DNA from 4 places in the Yersinia sp. 2541 StPb PI genome. Region 2 is predicted to be linked to each of the others. Evidence: predicted binding sites of a transcription regulator. Region 2 holds the regulator's gene; each other region holds the start of a gene.

Region 1 (3,493 bases), 900 kb from region 2:
ACCAGGCTATTATCCAGCCGGTTTCCGGCCAATAGTTGTGTCGCGCGATCCCCATGGCGATAAACCGCTGAGCCACGAATACTGGCAGGCAGAGAAATGACTTTGCTGAGAGTTTGCTCCGCTGATTGCTGTGAACCGGGTAGTGGCGCTTGGGCGGTGGTACAGGCGGCGGTAATACCTAATTTTTCACACACTTTATCTGTTGCCCACTCCGCCATCAGACGGTAGGTCATCAGCTTGCCACCGGTAATGGTGATAAAACCTTCCAGACCATCGCGGTTAGCATGATCCAGTAACACAATGCCACGGCTGACATTGCGCCCCGACGGGTCATCATCACTGGCAACCAGCGGCCTGACACCGGCGTAAGCACGTAAGATGCGCGTTTGCGCCAACTGGGGTGAAAGTTTTGATCCTTCGCGGATTAAGGTATCCACCTCTTGTGCCGTTACTACCATATTATCGATTTGATCGTATTCAATATGGGTTGAGGTCGTCCCGATCAATGAGATGGTGTCGCCCGGAACCAAAATGTCAGCATCAGCCGGTTTACGACAGCGGTTGATCACCATGTTGTTGATCCGATGACCCAAGATCAACAGAGCACCTTTTGCCGGAAACATGCGGATACGAAGATCAGCATATTCAGCAATATGTTGCCCCCAGATCCCCGCAGCGTTGACCACTATTTGTGCATGAATATCATACTGGCGCTGATTCTTATGATCGAAAACGCGCACGCCGCTCACCCTATCACCGTGGCGTAGCAAGCCAATAACTTCGTGATAAGTCAGTACATTCGCACCGTGCTCACGCGCATCCAGCATATTCGCGGCAGTTAAACGGAAGGGATCGACGGTACCATCTGGCACGCGGACGGCAGCAATCAATGTCGGATTAGCAGCAGGCTCCAGCCGTAAGGCCAGCTTTGGATCAATGGCTTCGGCCTCGATACCGGCGTCCTGGCAGCGCGCGATAAATTGCTGCTGATATTCCAGCGAGTCTTCCGGCAACGTGATAAACAGGCCATCCGTTTGCTCAATACAATGGCGTGCAATACGTTTCAGAATACGGTTTTCTTCAATACATTCGCGGGCAGATTCGCCATCAGTTACCGCATAGCGTGCGCCGCTGTGTAGCAAGCCATGGTTACGGCCAGTCGCACCAGTGGCAATGTCATGCCTCTCCAAGAGCGTACAGGCTAAACCACGGCGAGCGCAGTCACGGGCAATCCCGGCACCGGTCGCACCACCACCAATGATGATGACATCCGTTTCTGTGTAAGGAGAACTGTTCGTCATGAAGGACCCCACATTATCAGACAGCCGCCTGGCGGCTAATTATGCGTCTATTGAGCCACAATCTTTAAGGTTATTGTTTGATAAGGAACAAAAACGAACGAAAAACGAAAGCAATGTGGTGTTTAAAAACCATGATTGTGATCAAAGTCACAGGTAATTTGTCATTGTGGGTTTCAAAATGTTAACCAATCGCTCAAAATTGCCGCCGCTTTCATATAACTGTAACAAATGAGCCATCACTCACAGATAAGTTATGCGAATTTATCTAGCATGGCGCTCGTTATGGAACATAAACGACAGCAAGTTAGCCGTTTAACTACCGGGTAGATACCAGGCTATACCGGGGTCAAAAACTACAAAAAAGCCATCGGAGGCACTCATGTTGAGTATTTTTAAGCCCGCGCCGCATCAGGCCCGGCTTCCAGCAGAACAGATTGATCCCACCTACCGCCGCCTACGCTGGCAAATCTTTATGGGCATCTTTTTCGGTTACGCCGCCTACTATCTGGTGCGTAAAAACTTTACTCTCGCCATGCCGTATTTGATCGAACAAGGGTTCTCTCGCGGGGATCTGGGGTTCGCGTTATCGGGTATCTCTATTGCTTACGGTTTCTCAAAATTCATCATGGGTTCGGTTTCTGACCGGTCTAACCCACGGGTATTCCTCTCTGCCGGTTTGATTCTCTCCGCTGCCGTGATGCTGTTTATGGGCTTTGTGCCTTGGGCAACATCCAGTATCGCCGTGATGTTCGTGCTGCTGTTCTTGTGCGGCTGGTTCCAGGGGATGGGTTGGCCGCCATGTGGCCGTACCATGGTGCACTGGTGGTCGAAGAAGGAACGCGGCAGTATCGTGTCAGTCTGGAACTGCGCCCATAACGTCGGTGGTGGCTTACCACCATTGCTGTTCCTGCTGGGGATGGCGTGGTTTAACGACTGGAAAGCCGCACTCTATATGCCTGCTTTTGGTGCCATTCTGGTGGCATTGATTGTCTTTGGTCTGATGCGTGATACCCCTCAATCCGTGGGCTTGCCGCCGATTGAAGAGTACAAAAACGACTATCCAGATGACTACAGTGAAGAAGCAGAAGAAGAACTGACAGCTAAACAGATCTTCATGCAATACATATTGCCCAACAAACTGTTGTGGTACATCGCGATTGCTAACGTTTTTGTTTATTTACTGCGTTACGGCATCCTCGACTGGTCACCGACCTACCTGAAAGAAGTGAAACACTTCGCACTGGATAAATCCTCATGGGCTTATTTCCTGTATGAATACGCTGGTATTCCAGGGACGCTGTTGTGCGGTTGGATGTCCGACAAAGTGTTTAAAGGTAACCGTGGGGCCACCGGTGTGTTCTTTATGACCCTGGTGACTATCGCTACCATCATTTATTGGCTGAACCCAGTCGGTAACCCTGGTATTGATATGGCCTGTATGATCACCATCGGCTTCCTGATCTATGGCCCAGTAATGCTGATTGGCTTACATGCGCTTGAATTAGCACCGAAAAAAGCAGCAGGGACCGCCGCGGGCTTCACCGGCTTGTTCGGTTATCTGGGCGGCTCGGTAGCAGCGAGTGCCATTGTTGGTTACACCGTAGACTACTTCGGTTGGGACGGCGGCTTTATGGTCATGATCGGCGGCAGCATCTTGGCTGTTCTGTTACTGATCGTTGTGATGTTTAGTGAGAAAAAGCATCACGCAGAGCTGGCTAGAAAACAGGGCTTATAAAGTTCATCTAGTTACACTTTTCAGGCTGTGTCGTTATTGATGGATTTATAGCGACATAGCCTTTTTCATACCCTGAGATTGATAAATGGAGCACTATCAATGCAAACAATGCAAACCCACATCAAAACCCTGTTGGCGAGTATTATTCTGGCATCCTCAGTTACCGGTATGGCTCAGGCCACCGAGCAGTCATCAGTAGTCACCAAACCGTCGGCAAGCAAAGTTGTCATCGCACATCGTGGTGCCAGTGGTTATCTGCCGGAGCATTCACTGCCCGCTAAAGCCATGGCCTACGCACAAGGTGCGGATTATCTTGAACAAGATTTGGTGATGACCAAAGATAATGAGTTGGTGGTTCTGCACGACCATTATCTGGATCGCGTGACCGATGTGGCTGAGCGCTTCCCCGATCGCGCACGCAAAGATGGCCGCTATTACGCCATTGATTTTACGCTAC
Region 2 (3,493 bases):
TAAAATCCTCATGCAGGCTGCTCCTGTGCGGCATCTTTATCTTGCGTGATGTCATCAACCACCTGATTGAACATTTGACGCATCCGCTGTTGGCGCGGCTCGGCTAAGTCTGGCTCCAGCGCCAGCCTGCGTTCAAACACATCGGTAACACTCAGCTCATTGAGTGTCTCTTTTTCCTGCCGCTCGATACTGTTGTTACGTTGTTCTTTACTGCGACGTAACAATACAATTTCAACCGGTAGCTCTGTGGTCAGAGCCTGAATACGGCGTTGGATATCAGTAAGATAGTCTTGGGTGGCAACTTCTATATCTAGCCATACGGGTAAGCCTTGATGCTCAGAGAATTGAGCCAGTTGCTGCTCTATTTGCGCTAAATCCCCTTTAATTAATTGCATTGGCTGAAATTGTGGGATGAAGAGAGGGGTAACTGATGCCAGTGCCTGTTGGTGGAATTCCACCAGATAGACGCTCTTCTCCTTGCTCAATTCATCAAAACTGAGAGCAATGGGGGAGCCGCTATAACGGATATGTTCAGTTTTAGCCACTTGCTGGGCGCGATGAATATGGCCTAAAGCAATGTAATCTGCTGGTGGAAATGCCTGCGCGGGGAAAGCATCCAATGTACCAATATAGATATCGCGAACCGAGTCTGTCGTGGTGACGCCAACGGTAGTCAGGTGCCCGGTGGCAATAATGGGCAGTAGCAAACCCAGTTCGGTACGCAATTCAACCGCCCGCTGATACAGTGCCTGGTAGTGGCCCGCGATCGCTTCTTGTAAAGCCAGTTGTTTTTGCCCTCCAGATTCACCCGCCTGACTGGTGACTAAGTCCCTTGGCCGTAAAAACGGGATCGCACACAGCAGAGCCGCAGGTTGATGTTGGCGGTCTTTTAGAATAATGATTTGTTGATCGAGATTGCTGTTGGCGCACGAAATAACGGTGGTATTGAGATAAGAGAGCAAACCCCGTGATTCATTCAGTGTTGACACAGAATCGTGATTACCCCCCAATACCACTAACTGACAGCCAGTGGGTTGGAGCTCAACCACGAAACGGTTATATAGCTCACGGGCGTAACTGGGCGGGGAGCCAGTATCAAAGATATCACCTGCTACAATTAGCGCATCTACCTGATTTTCTTCGATCTGATTAATGAGCCAGTGCAGAAATGCCTGATGCTCAGCAGCGCGGCTTTTAGTGAAGAAATGCTGGCCTAAATGCCAATCAGAGGTATGAATAATGCGCATAAATCTCCCGCACGGCAGGTTATCAGTCAAAGATAATGGCGCTGATTATAAACGCTGCCCGCCGGATGTCGCGGCTAAAAAAAGGCTAGGAGGAAAATCTCCGAGACGTCTCGCAAACTTGACTGCTGTGTTTTGCAATTATCATGAAATTTATCACTATGCTTATTGCTAGTAGAAGCGTGATGTTTTTCATAAAAATGTCACAAAACTGACGCATAATGGCTCCCGAAATCAAATAGTGACCACTAACATACTGGCAGGGTTGATGATGGCAAGACGCATACTTGTGGTGGAAGATGAAGCGCCAATCCGTGAGATGGTGTGCTTTGTGTTGGAACAGAATGGTTACCAACCATTAGAAGCCGAAGATTATGACAGCGCAGTAACTCGTCTGTCGGAGCCTTTCCCTGATTTAGTGTTGTTGGACTGGATGTTACCTGGCGGCTCGGGTATTCAGTTCATTAAACATATGAAACGTGAAGCGTTGACCAGAGATATTCCGGTGATGATGCTGACGGCCCGTGGCGAAGAAGAGGATAGGGTGCGCGGTTTGGAAGTGGGCGCAGATGACTATATTACCAAGCCGTTTTCGCCGAAGGAGCTGGTTGCGCGTATTAAAGCAGTGATGCGCCGAATATCGCCGATGGCTGTTGAGGAAGTTATTGAAATGCAAGGGCTAAGCCTTGATCCTTCCTCACATCGGGTTATGGCCAATGAGCAAGCGCTGGATATGGGGCCGACCGAGTTTAAGTTATTGCACTTCTTTATGACCCACCCGGAGCGCGTTTACAGCCGTGAACAGTTGCTTAATTATGTTTGGGGCACTAACGTTTATGTAGAAGATCGTACGGTTGACGTGCATATTCGTCGGCTACGCAAGGCGCTTGAAATTGATGGTCATGACAGAATGGTACAAACTGTCCGGGGAACTGGATACCGTTTCTCAACGCGCTACTGAGTTTTCAGTGCCGGAGAATTCGTTGTGTTAGAACGCTTATCATGGAAAACGCTGGCTCTCGAGCTGGCTCTTTTTTGTCTGCCTGCATTACTCCTGGGTGCCTTCATCGGCTATCTTCCGTGGCTATTGCTGATTTCAGCTGTCGCGGCGCTGGTTTGGAATTTCTATAATCAACTTAAGTTATCTCACTGGTTGTGGTTAGACCGTAGCATGACACCACCTGCTGGTCGCTGGAGCTGGGAGCCTTTATTTTACGGCTTGTACCAAATGCAGTTGCGAAATCGTCGGCGTCGGCGCGAACTGGCTTTGCTTATCAAACGTTTCCGCAGTGGTGCCGAATCATTGCCTGACGCGGTAGTTATTACCACAATTGATGGCAATATCTTCTGGTGTAACGGTTTAGCTCAGCAGTTGTTAGGGTTTCGTTGGCCGGAGGATAACGGCCAACATATCCTTAATTTATTGCGCTACCCAGAATTCAGCCAATATCTGCAACAACAAGAGTTCTCCCGCCCGTTGACTCTGCAACTGAACAATGGTTATTACGTCGAATTTCGTGTGATGCCTTATTCAGAAGGGCAATTATTGATGGTTGCCCGTGATGTTACTCAGATGCGGCAGTTGGAAGGTGCAAGGCGTAATTTCTTTGCCAACGTCAGTCATGAATTGCGTACGCCACTGACGGTGTTGCAAGGTTATCTGGAAATGATGAATGACCAAGAGCTGGTTGGGCCATTACGGGATAAAGCACTGGGGACCATGCAAGAGCAGACTAAGCGAATGGATGGATTGGTAAAACAGCTCTTGACGCTATCACGAATTGAAGCGGCACCTAATGTGGATATGAATGAGCGGGTGGATATTCCGTTGATGCTGAAAGTGTTACAGCATGAAGTTCAGGCTCTCAGTAACGGACGACATGAGATTACCTTCCGGGTTAACGACCAATTAAAAGTGTTTGGTAACGAAGACCAACTGCGCAGTGCGGTATCAAATCTGGTTTATAACGCCGTCAATCACACGCCTGTTGGTACCCAAATTGAGGTGTGTTGGCAGCAAACGCCACAAGGTGCACAATTTCAGGTCAGCGATAATGGGCCGGGAATCGGTCCTGAACATGTTCCACGGCTAACGGAGCGGTTCTATCGGGTGGATAAAGCCCGATCACGGCAAACGGGGGGCAGTGGATTAGGGCTGGCAATTGTGAAACATGCATTGAGTCATCACGATGCACGTTTAGAGGTCATGAGCGAAGTCGGTCTGGGGACTCGATTTATCTTTACCTTGC
Region 3 (3,493 bases), 1.2 Mb from region 2:
CCAATAAAGATGTCGTCAATGGCTTTTTCTTTACCATCCTGCATCAAAATGGGAGTGCCTTTACCTAAACAACCATAGGTAATCTGCATGGGTTTTAGTGTGTTGGTATTTAAAAAGCGCTGTTCAGGATCGAACGGACCGGGAGCATTGGTAATAAAACTGGCTACACTCGCTCCTTCAATTTGTAATGTCACTTTAAAGATATAATAAACCCGCTCACCGGAATCAAAATCGGGACGTTTGAATTTAAGCCAGTCTAGATCCCACGATAAAACGTTGCCATTAATTCGGGTTTTAGCGTCGTCAAAGAAATTAAAGTCATTGGCAGGGGTGATCGGATCGCCGCCCTGACGTTCGCGGACCAGATAAATTGAGTTATACGCGTTTATAGGCTTGCCATTATTTAAATCAATATTGCCGAAGTAAGTTACGCTGCCTTTTATCGGTACGGTGACATTGCCGTCAAAATTATTAAAGTAGTCACAGTCGCTTTCTTGACGGGCCAGACAGATTTTTATCAGATTATTTTTATTTAAATCAGCAGGAGAATCATTTTGAATTAATTTTGGGTAACTTTGTGTGGTAACAATTTCGGCCCCGTAAACTGTCTGGTTATTCACCGTTTGGGCGAAGGTATAGATGATATTAACCGGATAGCGGGTTTGTTTTAAACTGGCCGGGAAGGTGCCATTAGCCTGGATGGGGCAATTAGCAGTATAAATATAGTTCTTTTTACATTGTACTGTTCCCGCAGGGCTGCCTGATTCGTCAAAAATACCTAAGGTTTGCGTGATGTTTACGGCTGACACCGGCAACGAACCAATGGCATTTGCTGAGAACGTTTGCCCATCAGTAGAATCCAGGCTGACGATGCTGTGTACCTGTTGTGCGCTATCGCTATCCCCCATCGCCAGTGAGCTGACGGCATATTTAGCCAGTTTGTGGTTTGCCCAGAGCTGACTGAAATTAGGACAACGAACGAGGCTGATACCTGCCAGTCCCAGTTGAATATCATAAAATTTCACCAGCAGCGGATCGTTGGTATTAATTATAAATACACCGGTGTTTGCATATTTATTAATTACACTGCTAATAATATTATTCTCAGAAAAACTATTTTTTCCTGAAGGCATAGTTGCAGATTGCATAATATCATTTCCCAATGAGTTTACTGTGATTATCTATACGAAAATTCTCTAAAGCATAGGGCGTTTGATAGAATATAGAGACAAATATTCAGCGTAATAAAACAAGGTGTTGGCTTAGTAACTCAAAAGCATTGACTGAAAATTTATATTTTCTATCTTTCGTATGCTGCCAGTTTTATGTAGGTAGCCGCGTTGGTTACTTGTTCTATCCGAGAGTCTGGCTCGGAAAGAGCCAATATGTTGTTAAGACAGAAATATTTTCTCCTGAGACGATGATTTTTTTGTGGGTAATATTGAAAATTTATTAAAATGGTGACGGTGTTCAATAGAGTAAATTAATTCAGTGTTACTCAATATCGTAACCCTAGAAAATAATGTTAGCAGCAATGCAAAAAAAAACCACTGAGGAAATAGAGAATAGAGGGAAGCCGTCTGGGAAAATGTGCACAGCAGGATGGTGATGAGAATGAAATAATAGGCTTTATATTCGTATTTTTATTGAGTTTCCTCTCCTTATTCCTTTATCTTACGTTTACTCATCCAATTTGTTGAATATGCTCAGCGCTGAGCATAAATACAACATTATTCAATTGAATTCATTCGTTAATATAATGGATTAAACGTGATAAAAAACGACGTTATTTTATCAGAAACGATTTCGTCGTATCGAACCCACAGCGCAACGCTACTTGAAAGCGGTGACCAACCACGATCACAACTGAAGTTATTACAAATAAAAAGATAAAAAATAGTCTAATCTAATGATAAATAATGATTTTATTTTAACGCCAGCAGCTTGTCATATAACTGTAATATTTCATACATTTTTCTGTCATTAAACTGTCCTATTTTCCCTCCTGCACCATACTTAATCTGATGAAAACAATTTATACACTTGGTACTTGAGTTGCAGCGTTGTTAGCTTGGTTCATTACTCAGCCCATCCTGCAATACCAGGTTCTTTGGTATAGAGTTAATTCTAATATCCCATTAGGAGGGATTATGAAACTGATGCGTACCACCGTAGCCAGCATTGTGGCAGCGACTTTATCTATGACCACTGTGTCCGCGTTCGCTGCTGCAAGCCTGACAGGTGCAGGTGCGACATTCCCCGCGCCGGTGTATGCCAAGTGGGCAGATTCTTATCAGAAAGAAACAGGTAACAAAGTTAACTATCAAGGGATCGGCTCTTCAGGTGGCGTAAAACAAATCATTGCCAATACTGTTGATTTCGGTGCTTCTGATGCGCCATTAGCAGACGATAAGCTGGCGGCTGAAGGTTTGTTCCAATTCCCAACTGTGATTGGTGGTGTGGTGCTGGCCGTTAATATCCCTGGCATCAAATCTGGTGAACTGACTTTAGACGGTAAAACACTGGGTGATATTTATCTGGGTAATGTGAAGAAGTGGAATGACCCGGCGATTGTGAAGCTGAATCCGGGCGTTAAATTGCCAGATCAAAATATTGCAGTGGTGCGCCGTGCTGATGGTTCTGGCACTTCATTCGTATTCACCAGCTATCTGGCTAAAGTGAATGCGCAGTGGAAAGAGAAAGTGGGTGCAGGCTCAACGGTTAACTGGCCGACCGGTTTAGGTGGTAAAGGTAACGACGGTATTGCGGCATTTGTTCAGCGCTTGCCAGGTGCCATTGGTTATGTGGAATACGCTTATGCCAAACAAAATAACCTGGCTTACACCAAACTGGTTTCAGCCGATGGCAAACCAGTCAGCCCAACAGAGCAAAGCTTTAGCGCTGCGGCCAAAGGTGTAGACTGGAGCAAAACGTTTGCTCAAGACTTAACCAATCAGAAAGGTGATGATGTTTGGCCAATTACCTCTACTACTTTCATTTTGGTGCACAAAGAGCAGAAAAATGCGGCTAAAGGCACTGAAGTACTGAAGTTCTTTGATTGGGCATACAAAAACGGTGCTGAACAAGCTAATGCGCTGGATTACGCCACATTACCAAAAGAAGTGGTTGAACAGGTTCGTGCAGCTTGGAAAACCAATGTTAAAGACAGCAATGGTAAGCCAATCTTCTGATTGAAGTTAGTTTTGCCTGTAATAATTTATTTATAAGATATTGATTTAATATACCCAAAGTAATTGAAGTTGCAGGTAGGCGGCAAGTGAACGAACCCCGATGAGCTGACTCTGGTCAGTGATTCGGGTGAGCGAACATAACCAATAACCCTGCGGCTTCAAGTACGAAGGGAATTAACACCCGGATGAGAAGAGAGTCTATGGCTGATTATAAGCCGACTACCAAAGCACCGAGCAAATACGGTGACATCATTTTCAGCGCGCTGGTTAAACTGGCTGCGCTGATTACGCTATTTCTGCTG
Region 4 (3,493 bases), 870 kb from region 2:
TTGAACGGCTAGTGTTATAAAACCAATTAGCGAAGCCAAAAGATTGCAAGGGTAGACCAATATATCCTTGCCCTCGGCCTGAAATAGCGCGGTAATTTTCTGCAGTCATACGCAGGTCAAAGGATTGATTATGGACCAATCCCCAAGTGGTGACAGGCATTAAATAACGGTTGCTGTTATTGGTTACCGTTACTACATTATTGACCTTATCTACGGTGACGCGATGATTAGATAAGATATAATCGCAGCCATTCTGGCATTGCAAATAAGGTATTTGGGGTAAAATATTTTCTAATAGAATAATTGATTGTTCATCAATATGGTTGTTGCGATATTGTTGTTGATCAAAACTTAACTGCTGTTTTTTTTCCGAGAAAAAAAATGGACTGGGTAATGTTTTGCCCTCTAATATACCCAGTAATTGTAGTGTATTATTTTCTTCCACAGCGGAAAAACCAACAGGTATTAATTGTTCGATCGTTATCTCTTCTGCCTGTGCTGAAATAATTGTAGCAAGTAATAAAAAAAGTAAAGTGGCCTTATTAATTATTAGATTGTTTGTCATAGGATTCCATTCCACTGTTAACTACTATTGCGATATGCCTTCTCCCTTTGAATAATATATTTCTATGGTAATGGTTCTGGTTACACCATTACGTTATGTTTTTGGTTCAAAGGAGCATGCAGCCAGGAGTTTACCCCCTGACTGTATGTGTTAATAATAAGGAAATTATAATGTTTTACTGAGTTATGCAGCCGTTTCAATAACTAGATTAAGTGTGCCAGTGTATACTTCGGCAGACTTAAGTCCGTTGCCGTTTACGCTAATGTCTAGAGTGGTATCGAGTACTGAGTTAGTTAAGGGGAATGTTGCCATATGACCACCAAGCCCAACATTAGCAGCTCTACTCAGCATCGTATTACCTATCATTACGGTAGGGGTAGATTGTATTCTTGAACCATTGTTAGACACTAAATCAAATGGTTTTCCAAGGCCAATACGAACTTTACTGTCGCCATTAGATTCTACTCGGATGTTCTCTGTCGCCTTGTATGAGTTCATGGTGGAGTTCATGCTAAGTTTAATTAAACTCAGTTCGTCACCATTTGATTTGGAAAATTTGACTATTTGAGGTACTTCTAATTCAACCGTAATCTCTTTCGTTAATGCAGGTTTGAAATATACACTCTGATCAGACTGATTCATACTCTGAATACCTTGAATTTGAGCGTTATTTATACCAGATTGTAAACTTGTCATTACATTCGCATTGGCGCTAACACTGGTGGTTAATATCGCCATAGTAATAATAGAAAGTAGCGTCTTTTTCATTATTAAATACCTGATAGTCCGTTATATATAAAATCCTTATCCAACTGGAAAGGGATTAATGATGCTTGTGGCTTTTATGGTGATGATAATGAGGGTGTTAAAAGTCATGTTAATACACTTCCACATAAGCCGGAAAGAACACTAACATTTTAAATGGTATTTTTTCAAGTAAGAGTTAGTCCTATTTTATTGTGCTGATTATATTGCATTTAATATTGTTATGGATGGCTGGTGTAATATTATTAATATTTATTCTTGATGGAATTTTTAGTGTTTACGTGTGGGTTTTTAAGTTTTTTTAATTTAATATTGTTTTTTAAATGGTGGTAATTTTATTTTTATAATGGTTTGTGTTATTGGGGTAATTAATGATGTTGACATGTCTTGTTTATTTTTATGTCATTTTTATGTCATTTTTATGTCATGTAATTGTTATATTTCCGTCATGAAAGGGTGTCATGTTTGCTTGCGAACAAAAACTGATTTATTTCGCTCACTTGTCCACAGTAATTCATTGATGTGAGCTATACGGATTTATTCAGGGGCCAATATGTTTAATAAAATCATTCGTAAGACATCGCTTGGTATTGCGCTTACATTGGCATTTAGTGCCAATACGATGGCAGTGACTGAAATTCCTTTTTGGCATTCGATGGAAGGGGAGTTAGGTGTCGAGGTTAATTCATTAGCTGACCGATTTAACCAGTCCCATAGCGACTATAAAATCGTACCTGTATATAAAGGGAACTACGAACAGAGCCTGGCGGCAGGGATAGCCGCGTTTCGCTCGGGTAAAGCCCCCGCAATCTTGCAGGTGTATGAAGTGGGCACTGCCACCATGATGGCCAGCAAGGCGATTAAGCCGGTATTCCAAGTATTTAAAGATGCCAATATCAAATTTGATGAATCGGTGTTTGTGCCAACAGTGGCCGGTTATTACACCGATGCCAAAACCGGTCACTTATTATCTCAACCATTTAACAGTTCCACTCCCGTGTTGTACTACAACAAAGATGCCTTTAAGAAAGCAGGGCTGAACCCGGATCAACCGCCAAAAACATGGCAGGAATTGGCGGCCGATACTGCAAAACTGCGCGCTGCGGGTTCAAGCTGTGGGTACGCCAGCGGCTGGCAGGGTTGGATTCAAATTGAAAACTTCAGTGCCTGGCACGGCCAACCTATTGCCAGCCGTAACAATGGCTTTGATGGCACCGATGCGGTACTGGAATTCAATAAGCCAGTACAGATTAAGCACATCCAGTTGCTGTCAGATATGAATAAAAAAGGCGATTTCACCTATTTTGGCCGCAAAGATGAGTCCACTGCCAAGTTCTATAACGGTGATTGTGCCATTACCACTGCTTCTTCAGGTTCCCTTGCGGATATTCGCCATTACGCCAAATTTAACTATGGCGTTGGCATGATGCCTTACGATTCTGACGAGAAAAATGTACCACAAAACGCCATTATCGGCGGTGCCAGTCTGTGGGTGATGGATGGCAAAGATAAAGATACTTACAAAGGTGTCGCTGAATTCCTGCAATACTTGGCTCAACCGGAAATTGCTGCTGAATGGCATCAGAAGACGGGTTACCTACCGATTACGACGGCAGCCTATGAGCTGACTAAACAGCAAGGTTTCTATGATAAGAACCCAGGTGCTGACGTGGCGACTCGCCAGATGTTGAACAAACCGCCATTGCCGTACACCAAAGGCTTGCGTCTGGGCAACATGCCACAGATCCGTACCGTGGTAGATGAAGAGTTGGAAGGGGTGTGGACCGGTAAGAAGACAGCTCAAGAAGCGTTGGATAGCGCCGTTAAACGTGGTGATGTGTTACTACGCCGCTTTGAACAAGCTAATCAATAAGGTTATTTGGCTACTCTACTTGCCAGTTTGGGTGCACTGTTCGCACCCAAACTGCCTGCGCCAATAACGCCAACAAATAGTGCTGTGCGGTATTAAATTAGGGCGTCACGTTTTCAATTAGCACGCTGGTGTAATCAATATCACATCTGAGAAACGGTTAATTTTATGTCACCTTCCCGTCCCGGTTTCTCCTGTAGTTGGTTGCCTTACCTGTTGGTATTGCCCCAACTGGCCATTACCGCTGTTTTCTTCCTGTGGCCTGCCGGGGAGGCGCTGTGGTACTCGGTACA

The links. The regulator PhoB, encoded in region 2, activates phosphate uptake and scavenging genes when phosphate is short. The targets are predictions, from matches to a motif close to CTGTCATAAAACTGNCNNAT.
Positions count from the first base shown of each region.
Region 1: a site for PhoB is predicted at 1,510-1,529, ahead of glpT (glycerol-3-phosphate transporter). Genes of this name have one in related genera too.
Region 3: a site for PhoB is predicted at 1,978-1,997, ahead of pstS (phosphate ABC transporter substrate-binding protein PstS). Genes of this name have one in related genera too.
Region 4: a site for PhoB is predicted at 1,728-1,747, ahead of ugpB (sn-glycerol-3-phosphate ABC transporter substrate-binding protein UgpB). Genes of this name have one in related genera too.

Region 1 is NZ_JAZGQB010000001.1:4,477,722-4,481,214, forward strand. Features, by position in the region: gene glpA (anaerobic glycerol-3-phosphate dehydrogenase subunit A) at 1-1,301, opposite strand, end outside; gene glpT (glycerol-3-phosphate transporter) at 1,681-3,036, shown strand; gene glpQ (glycerophosphodiester phosphodiesterase) at 3,145-3,493, shown strand, end outside.
Region 2 is NZ_JAZGQB010000001.1:3,582,568-3,586,060, reverse strand. Features, by position in the region: gene V1953_RS16195 (AAA family ATPase) at 1-12, opposite strand, end outside; gene sbcD (exonuclease subunit SbcD) at 9-1,247, opposite strand; gene phoB (phosphate response regulator transcription factor PhoB) at 1,516-2,205, shown strand; gene phoR (phosphate regulon sensor histidine kinase PhoR) at 2,230-3,493, shown strand, end outside.
Region 3 is NZ_JAZGQB010000001.1:4,773,982-4,777,474, forward strand. Features, by position in the region: gene V1953_RS21405 (Hint domain-containing protein) at 1-1,148, opposite strand, end outside; gene pstS (phosphate ABC transporter substrate-binding protein PstS) at 2,151-3,191, shown strand; gene pstC (phosphate ABC transporter permease PstC) at 3,392-3,493, shown strand, end outside.
Region 4 is NZ_JAZGQB010000001.1:4,448,848-4,452,340, reverse strand. Features, by position in the region: gene V1953_RS19980 (TcfC E-set like domain-containing protein) at 1-565, opposite strand, end outside; gene V1953_RS19975 (CS1 type fimbrial major subunit) at 749-1,333, opposite strand; gene ugpB (sn-glycerol-3-phosphate ABC transporter substrate-binding protein UgpB) at 1,884-3,203, shown strand; gene ugpA (sn-glycerol-3-phosphate ABC transporter permease UgpA) at 3,369-3,493, shown strand, end outside.